3 regions of the Saccharothrix sp. BKS2 genome follow, and region 3 is predicted to be linked to each of the others. Evidence: riboswitches for the same ligand, from Rfam matches in the RefSeq annotation. Region 3 holds a riboswitch; each other region holds the start of a gene.
The links. Region 3 has a riboswitch for thiamine pyrophosphate ahead of Q5530_RS26270 (thiamine ABC transporter substrate-binding protein). Riboswitches for the same ligand answer to the same signal wherever they lie in the genome.
Positions count from the first base shown of each region.

Region 1: another riboswitch for thiamine pyrophosphate. It lies ahead of thiO (glycine oxidase ThiO); the one in region 3 lies ahead of Q5530_RS26270 (thiamine ABC transporter substrate-binding protein).
Region 2: another riboswitch for thiamine pyrophosphate. It lies ahead of thiC (phosphomethylpyrimidine synthase ThiC); the one in region 3 lies ahead of Q5530_RS26270 (thiamine ABC transporter substrate-binding protein).

Region 1 covers NZ_JAUQOL010000025.1:79,288-85,924, reverse strand. Annotated here, with positions in the region: gene Q5530_RS35955 (MarR family winged helix-turn-helix transcriptional regulator) at 1-328, opposite strand, end outside; gene Q5530_RS35950 (thiazole synthase) at 387-1,205, opposite strand; gene thiS (sulfur carrier protein ThiS) at 1,208-1,408, opposite strand; gene thiO (glycine oxidase ThiO) at 1,405-2,406, opposite strand; TPP riboswitch at 2,397-2,508, opposite strand; gene thiE (thiamine phosphate synthase) at 2,552-3,211, shown strand; gene Q5530_RS35930 (dioxygenase) at 3,211-3,966, shown strand; gene Q5530_RS35925 (S1 family peptidase) at 4,196-5,215, opposite strand; gene Q5530_RS35920 (threonine/serine dehydratase) at 5,908-6,637, shown strand, end outside.
Region 2 covers NZ_JAUQOL010000025.1:86,892-93,528, forward strand. Annotated here, with positions in the region: gene thiD (bifunctional hydroxymethylpyrimidine kinase/phosphomethylpyrimidine kinase) at 1-131, opposite strand, end outside; gene thiC (phosphomethylpyrimidine synthase ThiC) at 160-1,809, opposite strand; TPP riboswitch at 1,806-1,920, opposite strand; gene Q5530_RS35970 (hypothetical protein) at 2,004-2,759, shown strand; gene Q5530_RS35975 (peptide deformylase) at 2,797-3,381, opposite strand; gene Q5530_RS35980 (DUF3263 domain-containing protein) at 3,583-3,879, shown strand; gene Q5530_RS35985 (LytR C-terminal domain-containing protein) at 3,876-4,562, shown strand; gene Q5530_RS35990 (alpha-amylase family protein) at 4,741-6,126, opposite strand; gene Q5530_RS35995 (AAA family ATPase) at 6,233-6,637, opposite strand, start outside.
Region 3 covers NZ_JAUQOL010000012.1:321,745-328,381, reverse strand. Annotated here, with positions in the region: gene Q5530_RS26285 (LuxR C-terminal-related transcriptional regulator) at 1-585, shown strand, start outside; gene Q5530_RS26280 (ABC transporter ATP-binding protein) at 686-1,657, opposite strand; gene Q5530_RS26275 (ABC transporter permease) at 1,657-3,216, opposite strand; gene Q5530_RS26270 (thiamine ABC transporter substrate-binding protein) at 3,342-4,376, opposite strand; TPP riboswitch at 4,366-4,480, opposite strand; gene Q5530_RS26265 (4a-hydroxytetrahydrobiopterin dehydratase) at 4,505-4,804, shown strand; gene Q5530_RS26260 (mannosyltransferase) at 4,760-5,956, opposite strand; gene ychF (redox-regulated ATPase YchF) at 6,438-6,637, opposite strand, start outside.

The sequences.
Region 1 (6,637 bases), on a different contig from region 3:
CCCGCGCCGACCGCACCCCCGACACCATGGTCTCGCCCTCGGGCGTCGGGGTCGCCAGCCACGCGCGCCCGTCCTGCGGGTCCGGCTCGCGCCGCACGTACCCCGCCTCCACCAGCGACGCCACGATGCGCGACAGCGTGGGCGGCGCGACGCCCTCCTTCGCGGCGAGGTCACCCAGCCGCATGGGCCCGCAGCGCGCCAGCGTCGCCAACGCGGACACCGCGCCGGGCCCCAGACCGGGGGAACCGGTGCGGCGCAGCAGCCTGGAGAGCCTGCCGATCGCGAGGTACAGCCGGGCGGTGGCGTCCTCGACCTGGTCGGCGGTCACGGGACAGTCCTCCTCGGGCAGGCGGCGATGGAAGCACCCATCATGCCGTGCCGGGCAATCACCCCTGTGCAGCACTCTCCGGGGCGACAGGCCCCGTGGCGGCGCCCTCCGGGGCAGCACCCTCCGGGGCGGGGCTCGACGCGTGGGCCCAGAAGCGCTTGGGGATGCGCCCCGCCAACCGCGCCAGCCGGCCCGCCTCCACGCCCGCCCGCATCGCCGCCGCCATCCGCTCCGGGTCCTGCGCCCTGGTCACCGCGGTCGCCAGCAGCACCGCCGCGCAGCCCAGCTCCATGGCCAGCGCCGCGTCCGACGCCGTGCCCACGCCCGCGTCCAGGATCACCGGCACCGACGCGCGGGCCACGATCAGCTCGACGTTGTGCGGGTTGCGGATGCCCAGGCCCGTGCCGATCGGCGAGCCCAGCGGCATCACCGCGGCGCAGCCCACCTGCTCCAGCCGCCGCGCCAGCACCGGGTCGTCGTTGGTGTAGGGCAGCACCGTGAAACCGTCGTCCACCAGCCGCTCGGCCGCGTCCAGCAGCTCCACCGGGTCGGGCAGCAGCGTCTGGTCGTCCGCGACGACCTCCAGCTTCACCCAGTCGGTGCCCAGCGCCTCCCGCGCCAGCCGCGCGGTCAGCACCGCCTCGGCCGCGGTGCGGCAGCCCGCGGTGTTGGGCAGCGCCTCGACGCCCAGCCGCGACAGCAGCTCCAGCACCCCGCCGCCGCCGGAGGGGTCCAGGCGCCGCATGGCCACCGTGGTCAGCTCCGTGCCGGAGGCCACCAGGGCGCGTTCCAGCACCGCCAGGTTCGCCGCGCCGCCGGTGCCCATCACCAGGCGCGAGCCGAACTCCCGTCCCGAGATCACCAAGGGGTCGTCCACGTTCAGCCTCCCTGCACCGCGGTCAGCACCTCCACCACGGCGCCCTCGGGCACCGCGGTCGTCCCCCACGCCGCGCGCGGCACGACCTCGCCGTCCACCGCGACCGCCACCCCGCTCGCCGGGGCGTCGAGCAGGGCGGGCACGGCGTCGACGGTCGCCCCGTCGGGCAGCTCGCGCTCCACCCCGTTGACCTTCGCCTTCACGATCCGGTTCCTCCCTCGCGGAGCAGGGCGACCACGCGCCGCGCCGTCACCGGCGCGAGCAGCAGGCCGTTGCGGTGGTGCCCGGTGGCGGCCAGCACGCCGGGTTCCAGCCAGCGGATCACGGGCGCGTTGTCGGGGCTGCCCGCGCGGAACCCGGCGGCCACCTCGACCAGCGCGTACTCGGCGATGCCCGGCCACACCACCTCGGCGTCGCGCAGCAGGTCGCGCACCCCGCCGACGGTCACGTCCCCGTCGAAGCCCGCCTCGTACTGGGTGGCGCCGAGCACGAACCCGTCGGGGCGCGGCACCAGGTAGACGGGGCGGCCGGAGACGTGCGCGCGGACGGTGTGCCGGGGCGGCGGCAGCGCCCCCGGCCGGGCCGCCAGCCGCAGGATCTCCCCCTTGACCGGGCGGATCACCGCGCGCAGCGCCGGGTGCAGGTCGCGGCTCCAGGCGCCGGCCGCGATGACCGTCACGTCCGCCTCGCCCGGTGTCGGGGGGAAGACCACGCCTTCGCGCTCGCACGCCCCGCGCAGCGCGCGCAGCAGGGCCCGGTTGTCCACGGCCACGTCCCCCGGCACGGACAGTCCACTCCGGACCGGACCCAGCCCCGGTTCCAGCGCCCGCAGCTCGCGGCCGGTCAGCCGCAGCACCGATCGGCCCCTCGTCGCCAGGTGGTCGCACAACCGGTCCAGCACCTCGGCGTCCGCGCGGTCCACCGCCACCGCCAGCGTGCCCAGCGGCGTCAGCTCCACGCCCAGGTCGCGGGCGAAGGCCGGCCACAGCCCCAGCGACTCCACGCCGAGGTCCAGCACCTCCTCGTCGCCCGGCCACGCCTCGGTGACCGGCGCGAGCATCCCGCCCGCCACCCGCGAACCACCGTGCGGCGACCCGTGGTCGACGACCTCGACCCGGAACCCGTCGCGCGCCGCGCACCACGCGGCGGACAGCCCGATCACCCCGCCACCCAGGACGGTCACCCGCGTTGTCAAAGGCACTTCGCGCTCCCTGCGCCGGCATGACCCGGATCAGGTTCGACGGTCGGAGCGCGCCACGCTCCCTCTCAGCCCGGTGTGTCCCGGGCTCCCGTGCGGACCACCTCCACCGTAGCGCACCGGGCGCCGCGGCCGTTACGGTGCGGCCGTGCCAGGACTCGACGCGACGCGGATCAGGCGGCGGCTCGCCGACGCGCGGCTCTACCTCTGCACGCCGGACCGCCCCGACCTCGCGGACTTCGCCGACGCCGCGCTCGCGGGCGGGGTCGACGTCGTCCAACTGCGCGACAAGGGCCTGGAGGCGCGGCGGGAGATCGCGGCGCTGGAGGTGCTGGCCGAGGCGTGCGCGCGGCACGGCGCGCTGCTGGCGGTCAACGACCGGGCCGACGTGGCGCTGGCCGTGGACGCCGACGTCCTGCACCTGGGCCAGGACGACCTGCCGGTGCCCCTGGCCCGCCGGGTCGTCGGCGAGGACGTGGTGATCGGCCGGTCGACGCACGACGTGGCGCAGGCGCGGGCGGCGGCGGTCGAGCCGGGCGTGGACTACTTCTGCACCGGGCCGTGCTGGCCGACGCCGACCAAACCGGGGCGGCCCGCGCCGGGTCTGGACCTGGTGCGCGCGACCGCGGGCGCCGGCGACCGGCCGTGGTTCGCCATCGGCGGGATCGACCGGGAGCGGCTGCCCGCGGTGCTGGCCGCGGGCGCGACGCGGGTGGTGGTCGTGCGGGCGATCACCGAGGCCGAGGACCCCCGGGCCGCCGCCTCTTGGTTGAAGTTTCAACTAGAAGGCGTACAGTCGTCCCCGTGATGCCCGTGCTGTACCTGGGCCACGGCGCTCCCCCGCTGGCCGACGACGAACGGTGGACCGGCGAACTCGCCTCGTGGTCCGCGGCGCTGCCGCGCCCGACGTCCGTGCTCGTGGTCTCCGCGCACTGGGAGAACGACCCGCTCACCCTGGGCGCGACCACCACCGTGCCGCTGACCTACGACTTCCGGGGCTTCCCCCGGCGGTACTACGAGGTGACCTACCCCGCGCCCGGCGCGCCGGAGCTGGCGCGGGCGGTGACCGGGCTGCTCGACCGACCCGTCGCGCACGACGAGGCGCGGGGCCTGGACCACGGCGCGTACGTGCCGCTGAGGGAGATGTTCCCGGAGGCGGACGTGCCGGTGCTCCAGGTGTCCCTGCCGAGCCTGGACCCCCGCGAGCTGTTCGAGGTGGGCGGGCGGCTGGCGCCGCTGCGCGAGCAGGGCGTGCTGATCGTCGGCAGCGGGTTCCTGACGCACAACCTGAGCTGCGTGGACATGTCGGTCGGGCCGGACTACCGGCCGCCGTCGTGGTCGGCCGAGTTCGACGACTGGGCCGGGCGGGCGCTGGCGGCCGGCGACGTGGACGCGCTGCTGGACTTCCGGCGCAAGGCGCCCGCCGCCCTCCTCGCGCACCCGCGCACCGAGCACCTCGCGCCGCTGTTCGTGTCGCTGGGCGCGAGCGGCGCGTCGGAGGCCACCACGGCGGTCGAGGGCTTCTGGTACGGGCTGTCCAAGCGGTCGGTGCAGTTCTCCTGACCCCGGCGCCGGTGCCGCGCCTCGGGAACGCCGACCCCCGGCGCCGGCCCTCGGGAACGCCGGCCCTCGGGAACGCCGACCCCCGGTGCCGCCCCGCCGACGCCGAACGCCCCCGACCTCCCGCCGCCACCCCTGCGACGCCGAACACCCCCGGCCGCGGGAGAGCGGCGACCGGGGGTGTTCGTCCGAGCGGTGCCCGGCGGTCGTGGAGCTCCGCCGGGAGTGGCCGTCAGCCTCGGGTGAGGCTCAGGCCGTAGGCGCTGAGGATCTCGGCGACCGGCTGGAAGTAGGTCGTGCCACCGGAGGAGCAGTTGCCCGAACCACCGGAGGTCACGCCCTGGGCCTGGCTGTAGCCGGAGCCCGCCACCCACGAGCCGCCCGAGTCACCGGGCTCCGCGCAGGCGTTGGTGCGGGTCAGGCCGGACACCGTGCCCTGCGGGTAGTTCACCGTCGAGTTGCGGGCCTGGACGGTGCCGCAGCGCCAGCCGGTGGTCGAGCCGGAGCGGCAGATCGCCGCGCCGACCGCGGCCACGGTCGAGCCGGTGACGGTGACGTTGGAGCCGTTGTAGCGGTTCACCCACGGACGCGAGGTCCAGTTGGAGTTCGTGCGCACCCAGGCGTAGTCGTTGCCCGGGAACGACGAACCCGCGAACGTGCCCTGCGCGACGCGGTTGAAGCCGGTCGTCGCGTTGCCCGACCGGCCGCAGTGGCCCGCCGTCACGAACCCGCCGGTGACCGCGAAGCCCACCGAGCACCGGCCGCCGCCGATGTAGTAGGCGTCGCCGCCGCGGGTGTCGTACAGGGTCGTCGGGGACTCGGAGACCTCGACCACCCGCACCGACGGGCTGACGGACTTGGCCGTGGCCAGGAACGCCTCGGCCGCCGCGTCGCGCTGGGTGCGGTTGATCTCGACGACGACCGAGTTGGTCTGCTCGTCGACCCGCCAGCCGGTGATGGACTTCGGCGCGGAGGCCAGACCGTCGAGCGACGCCTTGGCGCCGGTCAACTGCTGGTGCGAGAAGGCCACGCGCTTGACGTCGGCGCCCGCGGCGCGGGCCGCGTCCACCTTGGCCGCGTCGGTCACCGCGACGACCAGCTTGCCCGCCGGGTTGATCCACGAGCCCGCGTAGGCGCTGCCCGCCGCGGACTTCGCGGCCGACTCCGCCTCACTCGCACGGGTGTCACTCGCCAAACGGGCGGTCACCTGCTCGGCCGACAGGCCGAGGTCACGCTGCGCTGCCTGGAGCAACTCGGCGGGGTAGCTCTCCGTATCGGAAGGGCTTTCCGCATAGGGCACAACCGGCGCCGCGATGGCCGGTACGCTTAGGGCCGTAGCCGAGCCGACGGCAAGCAGGGTGGCCGTGGCAAGGCGGACCGCACTCGTGCGGTTCATTAGGCGTCTCCCTCATCTTCGGGTGCAGGGAACCCGAGAGCCTGGTTGCAGGGACCGCTCTCGGGGGCTCTAGGGGGACGGGTGGTGGGGCGGCGGCAGGGGTCGCCCCACCCCTCCACTTCTCTTCCCGGTCACTTCGCCCGTTCCGCTTGTCCTCCCGGCCGTGTCGCCGGGGTCCGGAACCAGGCCCTCGAACGTGACGCGCGGGGTCCAGCTGTGCCGCACGACCCCTCCTTCCCGGTCGCTACCGACCAGTACTCGCCCGTTCGAGCGACGTTATGACCCTGTTACCTATTACGGTTCAGGCCATCCGAGGGGGAAGTGTGTCACAGACCACGCCAATGCAACTGCGCTGTGTAGCGTTTGACAGTTAACTCTCACTCAAGGTAGTTATTCGATCACCGATTCGGGCGGATTTGCCAGAAGTAAAGGATTCGGTGATCGCATGCCCGTACGCGTGAAAGCTATTGCTCCAAGCGGGTGAGACCGGAGGAGTTCCCGTAACGCCCGGCTGAGGCCCGGACCGGCGTCGGGGTGAGGATCGTGGCATGGAACTCGTGACGCTCGCCGACATCCGCGCCGCGGCCGCCCTCATCGCCCCCGCCGTGGTCCGCACCCCGCTGCTGCGGTTCGACGACGGGCTGTGGCTCAAACCGGAGAGCCTCCAGCCCGTGGGCGCGTTCAAGCTCCGCGGCGCCTACCACGCGCTGGCGCGGCTGCCGGAGGACGTGCGGGCGCGCGGGGTCGTGGCCTACTCCAGCGGCAACCACGCTCAGGCCGTGGCGTACGCGGCGAAGCTGTTCGGGGTGCCCGCGACGATCGTGGTGCCCGACACCGCGCCGCGGGTCAAGGTGGAGGCGACCCGGTCGCACGGCGCCCGCGTGGTGGAGGTGCCGGTGGTCGAGCGCGAGACCCGGGCGCACGAGCTGGCGGCCTCGCTGGGCGCGACCCTCGTGCCGCCGTTCGACCACCCCGACGTGATCGCCGGGCAGGGCACCATCGGCCTGGAGCTGGTCGCCGACCTGCCGGAGGTGGCCACCGTCCTGGTCCCGGTCAGCGGCGGCGGCCTGATCTCGGGCGTCGCCGCGGCCGTGAAGGCCCTCAGCCCGGCCACCCGCGTGGTCGGCGTGGAACCCGAGCTCGCCGGCGACACCGCGGCGTCGTTCCGCGCCGGGGAGCTGGTCCGCTGGCCGGCCGCCGACCGGGTCCGCACCGCCGCCGACGGCCTGCGGGCCGAGCCCTCGCCGCTGACCTTCGCCCACGTCCTGGCCCACGTGG
Region 2 (6,637 bases), on a different contig from region 3:
GTCACCGCGGTGACCGCGGTCAGGCCGTGCACGCCGCACGCGAACAGCGCCCGCAGGTCGGCCTGGAGGCCCGCGCCACCGCCGGAGTCGGACCCGGCGATGGTCAGGACCCTCGGCGGCGTGTCCGCCATCGGCGTGTCCGCCATCAGCGCGCCCCCATCAGTCCACCACCGGCAGGTACACCTTGCCGCCCTGGTCGGCGAACTCGTGCGACTTCTCGTCCAGGCCCGCCTCGATCGCCTCCACAGTGGACAGACCGCGCTCCTCGGCGTACCGGCGGACGTCCTGGGTGATCTTCATGGAGCAGAACTTCGGCCCGCACATCGAGCAGAAGTGCGCCGTCTTCGCGGGCGCGGCGGGCAGCGTCTCGTCGTGGAACGAGCGCGCCGTGTCCGGGTCCAGCGACAGGTTGAACTGGTCCTCCCACCGGAACTCGAACCGGGCCTTCGACAGCGCGTCGTCCCAGTCCTGCGCGCCGGGGTGGCCCTTGGCCAGGTCGGCACTGTGGGCGGCGATCTTGTAGGTGATCACGCCGGTCTTCACGTCGTCCCGGTTCGGCAGGCCCAGGTGCTCCTTCGGGGTCACGTAGCACAGCATGGCCGTGCCCAGCCAGCCGATCTGCGCCGCCCCGATCGCCGAGGTGATGTGGTCGTAGGCGGGCGCGATGTCGGTGGCCAGCGGCCCGAGGGTGTAGAACGGCGCCTCGCCGCACCACTCCTCCTCCAGCCGCACGTTCTCCGCGATCTTGTGCATCGGCACGTGGCCGGGGCCCTCGATCATCACCTGCACGTCGCGGGCCCGCGCCACGTGCGTCAGCTCGCCCAGCGTGCGCAGCTCGGCGAACTGGGCCTCGTCGTTGGCGTCCGCGATCGACCCCGGCCGCAGGCCGTCACCCAGCGAGAACGTCACGTCGTAGGCGCGCAGGATGTCGCACAGCTCCTCGAAGTGCGTGTAGAGGAAGCTCTCCCGGTGGTGCGCCAGGCACCAGGCGGCCATGATCGACCCGCCGCGCGAGACGATGCCGGTCACCCGCCTCGCGGTCAGCGGCACGTACCGCAGCAGCACGCCCGCGTGCACGGTCATGTAGTCCACGCCCTGCTCGGCCTGCTCGACGACGGTGTCCCGGTAGACCTCCCACGACAGCTTCGCCGGGTCGCCGTCGACCTTCTCCAGCGCCTGGTAGATCGGCACGGTGCCGACCGGCACCGGCGAGTTGCGCAGGATCCACTCGCGCGTCTCGTGGATCCGCCTGCCGGTGGACAGGTCCATGATCGTGTCCGCGCCCCAGCGCGTCGCCCACACCATCTTCTCCACCTCCTCCTCGATCGAGGAGGTCACCGCGGAGTTGCCGATGTTGGCGTTGATCTTGACCAGGAACTTCTTGCCGATGATCATCGGCTCGGACTCGGGGTGGTTGCGGTTGGCCGGGATGACCGCCCGCCCGCTCGCCACCTCGTCCCGGACGAACTCGGGGCTCATGCTCTCGCGCGTCGCCACGAACCGCATCTCCGGCGTGACGACCCCCGCCTTCGCGTACCCCAGCTGGGTCACCGCCCCGTTCACCGGCTCCCGGCCCGCCACCCACCCCGCGCGCAGCCTCGGCAGTCCACTGTGGACGTCGATGCGCACGGACTCGTCGGTGTAAGGCCCGGAGGTGTCGTAGAGGTCCACGTGCTCACCGTTGGTCAGCCCCACCCTGCGGAAGGGGACCCTGATGCCCTCACCCGCGTCCCGGTGCACCTTGCCCGACCCGGAGACGGGTCCGGTGGTGACGCTGGGTTCGACCGAACGGTCGTCGAGTGCCGTCACGGCATTTCCTCCCTACGCCGGCATTACCCGGTCAGGTTCCGGCGGTCGGCGGCGCCAGGTGTTCGGCCGCCCTCTCAGCCCGCTGTGGCGCGAGCTCCCGCGTGTTGAGTTGTCCGACCGACCATAGCCACGGCCCCGTGCCGGTGCCAAGGTGCGGATGCCAACGACCACCGTTTGCGCGTACCTTTCTCCGCGTGGCTGATCACCAGCCGTTCCCGCCCGGTGCGCGGCGCGTGGCGCGCCCCGCCGCCGTCTCGCCGTGCCCGTCGTGCGGCGACCTGGCGGGTCGCGGCTACCCCGGGTGCCGGTTCTGCGCGGAGCTGGTGGACCAGTACTGGCTGCTCGACTGGCAGGAGCTGCTGGCCGCCGAACAGCTCACCGAGGGCGGCGCGGGCGAGCGGGAACTGGCCGAGCTCGTCCTCGCCGACGAGGTCGGGCGGCACCCGTGGACCTGCACCGACTGGGCGATGACCCTGGTCGCCTGCTCCCAGTGCGGCGAGGAGCTCGGCGCCGGCCCGGTCGACTGCTGGCGCTGCGCCGTGGCCGACGGCCTGCGCTGGTCCTGGGACCACACCGGGTACCCCGGCGCCATGACCGCCGGCGAGCACCTGCTGCGCGTGGCCAGGGCCGCCCTGCGCGCACCGCACCGGCGCCGGGCCGCGGTCGTCCGCGCCTGGCGGCTGCTCCTGCCGTTCCTGCTGGCCGGGGACCTGCCCACGGTCGGGCAGCTGCGGCGCGTCCGGGCCGCGGTCATCGCCGGCGACTACGCCGAGCTGGCGGGCTGCGCCAGCCACGTCGAGCTGGCCTCGTTCCCCGAGCTGCCGTGGCGGCGCCCCGAGCGCCCGACGCGCCCCGACCACCAGCCGAGGCCCGAACCCGACGACACCGCGCCGCGCACCCCGGCGGCGGCGCAACCCGTGCCGGACGAACCGGCCGCGGACCCGGTCTAGGCCGCCCCGGCTCCCCCTCGGCTTCCGATGTCGGTCGTCAGTCCTCGTCGTCGTCCGCGAACGGGTCGTCCGAGGTGGCGGGGTCCCAGGACAGGCCGGGCACGCCCCACCCGTTGGCCTTGAGCATCCGCTTGGACGCCCGCTTGTGCCGACCCACCAGGCGGTCGAGGTAGATGAGCCCGTCCAGGTGGTCGGTCTCGTGCTGGAGGCAGCGCGCGAAGTACCCGGTGCCCTCCACCTCGATCGGCTTGCCGTCGGTGTCGACGCCGGTGACCTTCGCCCACGACGCCCGCCCCGTCGGGTACGACTCGCCCGGCGCGGACAGGCAGCCCTCGAAGTCGTGGTCCGGGTCCGGCATCCCCAGCGGCACCTCGGAGGTCTCCAGCACCGGGTTCACCACCACGCCCCGGAACTGGTTGCCGTCGTCGTCCGGGCAGTCGTAGACGAACAACCGCAGGTCGACCCCGACCTGGTTGGCCGCGAGCCCGACACCGTTCGCCGCCGCCATGGTCTCGTACATGTCCTCGACCAGGGTGCGCAGCGCGTCGTCGAACACCTGGACCGGGCGGGTCGGGTTGTGGAGCACGGGATCTCCGGCGATCCGGATCGGGTGAACTGCCATGACCGGCAGCTTATCGGCGCGCCTCCCCCGTCCCTTCCGTCTCCCTCGTCTCCCCGCCTCGTCGGTGTCGTGCCGGCGTCGCGTCGGCGTCGTGCCGGTGTCGTGCCGGTGTTGTCCGGACGCGCCGACCGATGAACCGACCCCGATCATGATCACGTGATGTAATGGCGTCCACGCACGGGACACGGCTGAGGAGCCAGAGTGGACGCCGCAGAGGCACTGGTGCCGGCGGAGGAGCCGGACGACGGTTTGAACGACCGGGAGCGGGAGATCCTGGCCTTCGAACGCCAGTGGTGGAAGTACGCGGGCGCCAAGGAACAGGCCATCAAAGAGCTGTTCGACATGTCGGCCACCAGGTACTACCAACTGCTCAACGCATTGATCGAGAAGGAAGAGGCGTTGGCCGCGGACCCGATGTTGATCAAGAGACTGCGCCGGTCGCGATCCGGCAGGCAACGCGCCCGCGTGGCGAGCCGGTCGGGTGTCGAGCGCCGATGACGAACCCGGAACAGCCCGCGGGCAGCGCCCAACCCGCCCGCGCCGCGGGCTACGCGCTGCTCGGCCTGGCGGCCATCGCCCTGGTCATCGGCGTGATCAGCCTCTTCGGCGGCTCCGACGACGAGTCCACCGCGGCCCAGCCGCCGCCGTCGAGCGCGACCTCCGACCCGCAGGCCCCCTCCTCCGGCGACCCCACCGGCGGATCGCCCACCGAGTCGTCCGCCGGAACCCCCACCGGGTCGGCCACGGGATCGGCCACCCCCGCGCCCACCACCGGGGCCGACCCCACCGGCGCGCCCGCCACCACGGGCACCCCCGCCGGCCAGGGCCAACCCCAGGGCCAGGCCACCGACACCCCGCCGCCCCCGGTCGTCGCCAAGCCGCCGGTGCGCGTCTACAACAACGGCACCATCAGCGGCCTGGCCGCCCGCGCCTCGGACGACGTGCGCCGGGCCGGCTGGGAGGTCGCCGAGACCGCCAACTACTCGCAGTCCCAGGGCCTCATCCCGACCACCACGGTCTACTACCGCCCCGACACCGACGAGGAAGCCTCCGCCCGCCAACTCGCCCAGGTCCTGAACGCCGAGGTCAAGCCCCGCTTCGACGGCATCGAAGCAGCCCACCCCGGCATCATCATCATCCTCACCAACGACTACCGGGGCTCCTCCGGCAAGGTCTCCTGACCGCGCGAGTCGAACACCCGGACCCCCCGGGTTCACCACTCGGGCTCGCGCGAGTCGTACGTCCAGACCCCGCGAGTCGTACGTCCAAGCCGGGCGAGTCGTACGTCCAGGACCCCCGAGTTCAGCGTTCGGGTCCCCCCTCCCGGGTGACCGTCCTGGGCCGGGCTGATCGAGTCGGTCAGCCCGCCAGGACGACCCAGCCGCCGGGTTCCAGGCGTACTCGTGCACCCGGTGTGCCCGGCGCGTCGAGCCGGGCCCGGCCGGCCAGCACGTCACCGGCCCCCGGCACCCGCACCTCGACCGGGCCGCCGGCGGTGGACATCGCGACCACCACGCGTTCCCCCTCCTCCGCCGAGGCGTAGGCCAGGAACTCGTTCGACACGTCCAGCACCTCGGTCCGCGCCCGGTGCAGCCACGCGTGCCTGCGCCGCAGCCCCAGCAGCTCCTGGTGCAGGTGGAACACCGGCAGCCCCACCGGCGACAGTTCGGCCGGCGAGGCCGGGAACGGCGGCCTGACCTCGTCGTCGCCGCCCGCCCGGTCCTCCTTGACGCCGCGGAAACCGTGCTCGTCGCCCGCGTAGACGGCCGGGGTGCCTCCGGTGGTGGCCAGCACGACGAGCGCGTGCGCCAGGTGCGCGGGGTCGGTCAGGCGGCTGGCGATGCGCGTGACGTCGTGGTTGCCCAGGAACGTGTACGGCACGAAGTGCTCCAGGAACCCGTCGTGCCGGCGCAGGGCGTGCGCCAGTTCGTGGAAGTTGCGGTCGTTGAGCGAACTCCACACCGCTTTCCACAGCTCGTACTGCGTGACCGAGTCGAGGCCGCCCTCGGTGACGAACGCGGTGTAGTCGCCGTGGATGACCTCACCCATCAGGTAGGCGTGGGGATGACGGGCGCGCACACGTTCGGTCACCTGCGCCCAGAACTCCTTCGGCACCGCGTAGGCGGCGTCCAACCGCCACCCCGCCACGCCCCGGTCGAGCCAGTGGATCATCACGTCGGCGACGTGGTCGACCACCGCCGGGCAGGAGTGGTCGAGCGCCACGAGGTGCCGGTGACCCTCGAAATCGTCGTAGTCGGGCTCGGTCCCCGGCGTCCACGCGGCGTCCGTCCACGCGGCGTCCGGGCGCAGCCGGAACCACGACGCGGTGGGCGCCGAAGGCCCCTGCTCCAGCACCGCCCGGAACGCCGCGTGCCCCCGACCGACGTGGTTGAACACGCCGTCGAGCAGGACGCGGACACCGCGGGCCGAAGCGGCGGCGAGCAGCGCGTCGAAATCCCCGTCGTCCCCCAGCCGGGGGTCGATGCGGTAGTGGTCGGTGGTGTCGTAGCCGTGGGTCTCGGACGCGAAGACCGGGCCCAGCGCCAACCCGGACGCGCCCAGCTCCAGCAGGTGGTCCAGCCACGCGGTCAGGTGACCCAGGCGGTGCGTGACCGGGGCGTCGGCGGCGAGCCGGGGCTCGGCCCCGGTGAACCCGAGCGGGTAGACGTGCCACCAGACGGCGTGCCGAACCCAGTCCGGACCGGCGACGAACGCCCCCGCCGCACCCACCACGTCACCGTTCACCCGTTCGCACCTTTCCTCCGCACCGCACCGATGGTCTCGCCCGCCCCCGGCGTGTCGCCCGGTCCGGTGGCACGTGTCATCCGTTGGGGCGTTCCCGTGAGCCGGCTCAGCCCCCGCGCGACTCGGCGTAGGCGGCCAGGGCGGCGAGCTGCGCCGGGTCCAGCGACGGCCGGACCGCCGTCCGGGCGGCGGCCAGGTGGGCACCCGTCACCTCCGTCGCCGACAGCGACTCCCGCATCGCCGTCAACGCGGCCTCCCGGATCAACGCCGCGCAGTCGGCCGCCGAGTACCCGTCCAGCTCCTCCGCCAACGCCGCCAGGTCCACGTCCTCGGCCAGCGGCGTGTTCCGCGCCGACGCCCGCAGGATCTCGCCCCGCGCCTCGGCGTCCGGCGGCGGCACGTACACGAGCCGCTCCAACCGGCCCGGCCGCAGCAACGCCGGGTCGACCAGCTCCGGCCGGTTCGTCGCACCCAGCACGATCACGTCGCGCAGCGGCTCGACCCCGTCCAA
Region 3 (6,637 bases):
CTGGCCTCGCCCGACATCGTGGAGGCCGCCGTGCGCAGCGGCCGGCCCGACACCGCCGACCGCGCCCTGCACCGGTACGAGGCGTGGGCGCGCAGCACCGGCGCCACCTCGCGGCTGGCCGTGTCGCACCGCTGCCGCGCCCTGGTCTCCGCCGGGGCGGAGGCCGAGGAGCACTTCAGCGAGGCCGTGCGGCTGCACCACGCCGCCGGGACGGCGCTGGAGCTGGCCAAGACCGAGCTGTTCTACGCCACCCGGTTGCGGCGGGGCCGGAAACCGCGCCGGGCGCGGGAGCTGCTGCACGACGCGGTGCAGCACTTCGAGCACTACGAGGCCGACCACTGGGCCGAACGGGCGCGGGCCGAGCTGCGCGCGACCGGTGAGCCGGTGGAGCCGGCCGGCGACCGGGGTGCCGAGTTGACGCCGCAGCAGCGCCAGATCGCCCGGCTGGTGGCGGAGGGGGCGACCAACCGGGAGGTGGCGGCGCGGCTGTTCCTCAGCCGCCGCACGGTGGAGCACCACCTGCGCAACATCTTCACGCGGCTGGACATCCGGTCCCGGGTCGAGCTGGTCAAGTTCCTGGACTGAGGGAGGGCCGGGGCGAGGCGGGCAGGGGCCGGCCGGGTCGGGTTGGGGCAGCGGGGGCGGGCAGGGCAGGGACGGGCGGGGCCGACCCCGCCACACCGGGTCAGCCGATGACCGCGACCCCGTCCGGGTCCACCACCAGGCGGACCCGGTCACCCGGCGCCGGCGGCGCGGCCACCGGCCCCACCGCCTCGAACCCCTCCCCCGCCACGTCCACCAGCAGCCGCACGTGGTCGCGGCGGTGCACGCGCTCCAGCACGGTCGCCTCCACCGGACCGCCCGGGTCGACGCGCAGCGCCGTGGCCCTCAGCCCCACCCGCGCGTCCACCCCCACCAGCTCCCGCGCCGCCTCGGCCGCCAGCACCCGCCCGCACCCCAGGAACCGGGCCGTCTCCACGTCCACCGGCCGCCGCCACACCTCCGCCGGCGCGCCCACCTGCACCACCCGCCCCGCCCGCATCACCGCGACCCGGTCGGCCAGGGTGAACGCCTCGTCGTGGTCGTGCGTCACGACCAGCGCCGTCGCCCCGGTCTCCCGCAGCAGCCGCGCCAGGTCCACCGCCAGCTGCTCGCGCAGCGCCCGGTCCAGCGCGGACAGCGGCTCGTCGAGCAGCAGCAGCTTCGGGCGCGGTGCCAGCGCCCGCGCCAGGGCCACCCGCTGCTGCTCACCGCCGGACAGCTCGGTCACCCGCCTGCGCCCGTAGCCGGCCAGCCCCACCAGCTCCAGCAGGCCGTCGACCCGCTCGTCCCGCTCCGCCCGCCCCACACCCCGCATCCGCAGCCCGAACGCCACGTTGCCCGCCACGTCCCGGTGCGGGAACAGCTGCCCGTCCTGGAACACCAGGCCGAAGCCGCGCCGGTGCACGGGCGTGCCCGCCAGGTCCACGCCGTCCCACGCGACGCGGCCCGCGCCCGGCGGCTCCAGCCCCGCCACCGCCCGCAGCAGCGTCGACTTGCCGCAGCCCGACGGCCCCAGCAGCGCCACCACCTCGCCGTCGGCCACCGCCAGGTCCACCCCCGACACCGCGGTCACCGCGCCGTACCGCACGGCCAGGCCCTCGACGCGCAACGCCACTAGAACTCCCCGCCGCTCGGCACGCGCAACCGCTCGATCGCGAGCACGGCCACCGTGGTCACCACCATCAGCAGCGCGCACGCCGCGTACGCCATCTGGCTGTTCAGCTCGCCCGGCCGCGACATCAGCCGGGCGATCACCACCGGCAGCGTCGGCGCCTCCGGCCGGGCCAGGAAGCTCGTCGCGCCGAACTCGCCCAGCGCCACCACGAACCCGAACCCGGCCGCCGCCACCAGCGACCGCGACGCCAGCGGCAGGTCCACCTCGCGCCACACCCGCCACGGGCCCGCGCCCAGCGTCGCCGCCGCCTGCCGCAGCCGCTCGTCCACGGCCCGCAGCACCGGCAGCACGACCCGCACCACCAGCGGCGTCACCACCAGCGCCTGGGCCAGCGGCACCAGCAGCGGCGAGGTGCGGAAGTCGCCCGGCAGCGCGTCCATGGTGACCAGGTAGCCGAAGCCGACCGTCACCGCGGACACGCCCAGCGGCAGCATCAGCGCCGTGTCCAGGGCCTCGGCGAACCACGAGCCGCGCCGGCGCAGCCCCACCAGCACCACCGCGGACACCACGCCCACCAGCAGCGCGATCAGCGTCGCGTCGGTGGCCGCGCGCAGCGAGTTCAGCGCCGCGTCCAGGCCGGTCACCGCGAGCGTGCCGCGCTCGCCCGTGCCGGCCAGCGCCGCGTACCCGGCCAGGCTCCAGCCGTCCCGGGTGGCCAGCGACCGCACCACCAGCCCGACCACCGGCGTGAGCAGGGCGGCGACCACCAGCCAGGCGGCGGCCACCACCCAGCGCTCGCCGCCCGTCGGCCGGCGCGGCGGCTCCACCCGCAGCGGCAGGCCCCGCTCCCGCCGGCGCCGCGCGGCCCCGCCCAGCACCAGCACCGCGATCACCGCGGCGAACTGGAGCAGCGACAGCGCCGCCGCGCCCGGCAGGTCGAACAGCTCCACCGTGCGCAGGTAGATCTCGGTCTCCAGGGTGCGGTGGCGGGCGCCGCCGAGCACCAGCACCACGCCGAAGCTGGTGGCGCAGAACAGGAACACCACCGACGCGGCCGACCCGATCGCGGGCGCCAGCGCGGGCAGCGCGGCCGAGGCGAACGCGCGCGGGCGCGACGCGCCCAGGGCGCGGGCCGCGTCCTCCGCCCGCCGGTCGACCCGCGCCCACAGGCCACCGACGGTGCGGGCGACCACGGCCACGTTGAAGAACGCGTTGGCCAGCACGATCGGCAGCACCCCGCCGTCGGGCCACAGCGCCCGGAACGCCAGGCCCACCACCACGGTCGGCAGCACGAACGGCACCATCACCGCCGCCCGCACCACCCCCGCACCACGCACCCGGCAGCGGGCCAGCACGAACGCCACCGGCATCCCGGCGACCAGGGCCAGCACCGTCGCGGCGGCGGCCTGGCCCACGGTGAAGCCGACCAGCTCCCAGGTCCGGGCGTCGGACAGGACCGGCAGCACCCCGCCCCCGCCCAGCCCCAGCCCGACGATCGCGGCCACCGGCCAGGCGAAGAACACGCCCAGGAACGCCAGCGGCAGCAGGGCCGCGAGCACCCACCCGACCCCCGGGCGCGGTCGGAACCGGCGAACCGGGCCGGGAGCGGTCGGACCGGGGACAGTCGGGCCGGGAGCGGTCGGGCCCGAACCGGCCGGCGAGCCGGGACCGGTCGACGGGCCGGTCAGCCCTGCACCAGCGCGCGCCACTCGGACACCCAGCGCTCGCGGTTCGCGTCGACGTCGGCGGCGGGCAGCGACCGGGACGAGGTCGGCAGCGGCGCGGCCTTCGCCCACGACTCGGGCAGCGCCACGCCCTCCCGCGACGGGTACACGTACATCTGGCCGGGCACGTCGGCCTGGAACCGCTCGGACAGCAGGAAGTCCACGACCCGCTCGGCGTCCTCGGGGTTCTTCGCGCCGTCGAGCACGCCCGCGTACTCGACCTGGCGGTAGCAGGTGTCCAGCAGGGCCTTGGTGCGCGGCGTGCCGTCGTCGCCGATCTCCGCGGACGGCGAGGACGCGTAGGACACCACGATCGGCCGCGGCCCCTTGCCGCTGGAGCCGGAGAAGTCCTGGGTGTACGCCTCCTCCCAGCCGCTGACGACCTTCACGCCGTTGCCGGCGAGCTGCCCCCAGTAGTTCCGCCAGTTCGGCTCCCCGAAGGTGGCGATGGTGCCCAGCAGGAACGCCAGGCCCGGCGACGAGGTGGCGGGGTCCTCCACCACCAGCATGTCCCGGTACTTCGGGTCGGCCAGGTCGGCGAGCGCGGTCGGCACGCCCACTTCCTCGAGCGCGGCCACGTCGACGTTGAGGCACACGTCCCCGACGTCCACGGCGTGCAGCCGGTTCGCCGGTTCGAGGGCGTAGCGCTGGGCCCCGTGCCGCGCCTCGGGGCTCGCGTACTCGGCGAACACGCCCTCCTTGAGCGCCCGGGAGGCGAACGTGGAGTCCACGCCGAAGGCGACGTCGCCGATGGGGTTGTCCTTGGTCAGGACCAGCTTGTTGGTGACCTCGCCCGCGTCGCCGCCGGCGAGGGGCTTGATCGTGATCCCGCTCTCGGCCTTGAACGCGTCCAGGACCTCCGGGGACACCGCGAACGAGTCGTGGGTCACCAGCGTGACCACCCGCTCCCCCGGCGCCGGCTCGTTCGACGCCGCCACCGAGCAACCGGTGAGCAGCGCGAACGCGGTCGCGGTGGACAGCACGCGTCGGAGCATGATCTCTCCCTACACCGGCATGACCCGGATCAGGTGTGGACGGTCGAAGGCCGGCGCGCCTTCCTCTCAGCCCGGCGCATCACCGGACTCCCGTGGTAGGCGGGCAGTTTAACCGGCAGGATCGGGGGATGCCCAAAGCCGAGTTGCTGACCGACGACCAGGTGGACGCCGCGCTGGTGTCCCTGCCCGAGTGGCGCGCCCGGGGGGCCGCGCTGGTGCGCACCGCGGAGCTGCCGAGCTTCGCCGTGGCGGTGGAGGCGGTGAACCGGGTCGCGGAGATCGCGGAGCGCGACGACCACCACCCCGACATCGACATCCGGTGGCGCACCCTGACCTTCCGCTGCTCGACGCACGTCAGCGGCGGGATCACCGCGCTGGACGCGTCACTGGCGCAGGAGATCGACGCGGTCCTCGACGCGCTCGCGTGACCGCAGCGCCACCGCGACGGTGACCAGGGTGAGCAGGCCCACCGCCGGGTAGACCCAGCCCAGCGCGGCCAGGTGCCAGGGGCGGGGGATGATCCAGATCGACTCCTGGGCCATGAGCAGCACCGAGATCAGGTAGCTGCCGATCGCCGCGAGCCACGCCACCGCGGTCACCTTCGCGAGCCGGTGGGTCGTGCCGTAGACCAGCCAGAGGACGGCCGGCACGGCCCACACCCAGTGGTGGCTCCACGAGATCGGGGACACCAGCAGGCCCAGGAACTGCACGGCGACGATCATCGCCAGCGCGTCCCGCGCCCCGACCGCGGCGTGCAGGGCGAACCCGGCGAGGACGGCGGCCACCACCGCGCCGGCCAGGAACACCGGCCCGGTCTGCACGTCGTGGCCCAGGGTCCGGCTCAGCGCGCCGCGCAGCGACTGGTTGATCGCGGAGCCGACGGGCCCGACGCGCTCCGCGTCGCCGAGCAGGTGGAACCAGTACTGCCGGGACAGCGACGGCGACACCGCCCAGCCGATCCCGACGGTCGCGGCGAACGCGACGACCGACCACACCGCCGCCCGGTACTGGCGGGTGACGAGGAAGTAGAGGCCGGAGATCGCGGGGGTGAGCTTCAGGCCGGCCGCGACGCCGACCCCGGCGCCCTGCGCCCGGGACCGCGCGGAGACCAGCGTGCCCAGCAGCAGGGCGGCCAGCACCAGGTTGATCTGGCCGTAGTTCAGCGTGGTGCGGACGGGTTCGACCCAGATGAACAGGGCGGTCCACAGCAGGGCCCGGCGCGGGTCGCGGCTGCCGACCAGCTCCAGGGACTTCCGGGTGAGGAACCACAGGCAGGCGAGGCTGACCAGCTGCCAGAACCAGCGCGCCACGCCCCACGGCACCCACGAGAGCGGCACGAAGACCAGCGCGGAGAACGGCGGGTAGGTGAAGGGGAGGGCGAACTGGTCGGAGAACTCCTCCAGCCGCCAGTCGTAGAGTTGACCGGTGAACAGCTCCGGGGAGGCGTTCCGGTAGACCATCAGGTCCACCATGGTCATCTTCGTCTGGAAGGCGACCATCGCCAGGTGTCCGAGCAGCGACAGGCCGAACAGCCACGGCGCGACGGCGAGGACACGCCCCTCCAGGGACCGCAGTACCACGCCTACCTCCACGTTCGTGTGAATTGCACGACTACCGGGCCACGAAACCGGGTACTCGGACGTCAAGACGAGTGGGAGATCAACGCAAGGGGATATCGCATGACCGCCGACATCGTCGTGTTCACCGTCTCGGCCCTGGCCATGCTGGCGACCGCGGGTGGCGTCTTCGCCATGGCCCGCCACAGCCGCAACCAGGTGCGCTGACAGCACGCAGACAGTACCTCGGGGCGGCGCACCAGGTGCGCCGCCCCGAGGTCGTCTCCGGGGTGGGTTCGGGTGCCGGAGGGCTTGGCGTGCGGGGGTCGGCCGGGTTCGGCAGGGGTGCCGCAAACGCTTGCGGGCAGGTGGGTGGGACGCCAGGGAGAGGTTCCGGGCCCAGCGGCCCTGACGTGCTCGTGGGCCGCCTGCCGGGCGCCGGGGATTCTACGACCGCACGGTCAAGCCGGTTCGCGGTTGGTCTGAGACCCCTCCCCGGAGCGGGTCACACGTTGAACCGGAACTCCACCACGTCGCCGTCCGCCATGACGTAGTCCTTGCCCTCCATGCGGACCTTGCCCGCCGACCGCGCCGCGGCCATCGAGCCCGCCCCCACCAGGTCGGCGAAGGACACCACCTCGGCCTTGATGAACCCGCGCTCGAAGTCCGTGTGGATCACGCCCGCCGCCTGCGGCGCGGTGGCCC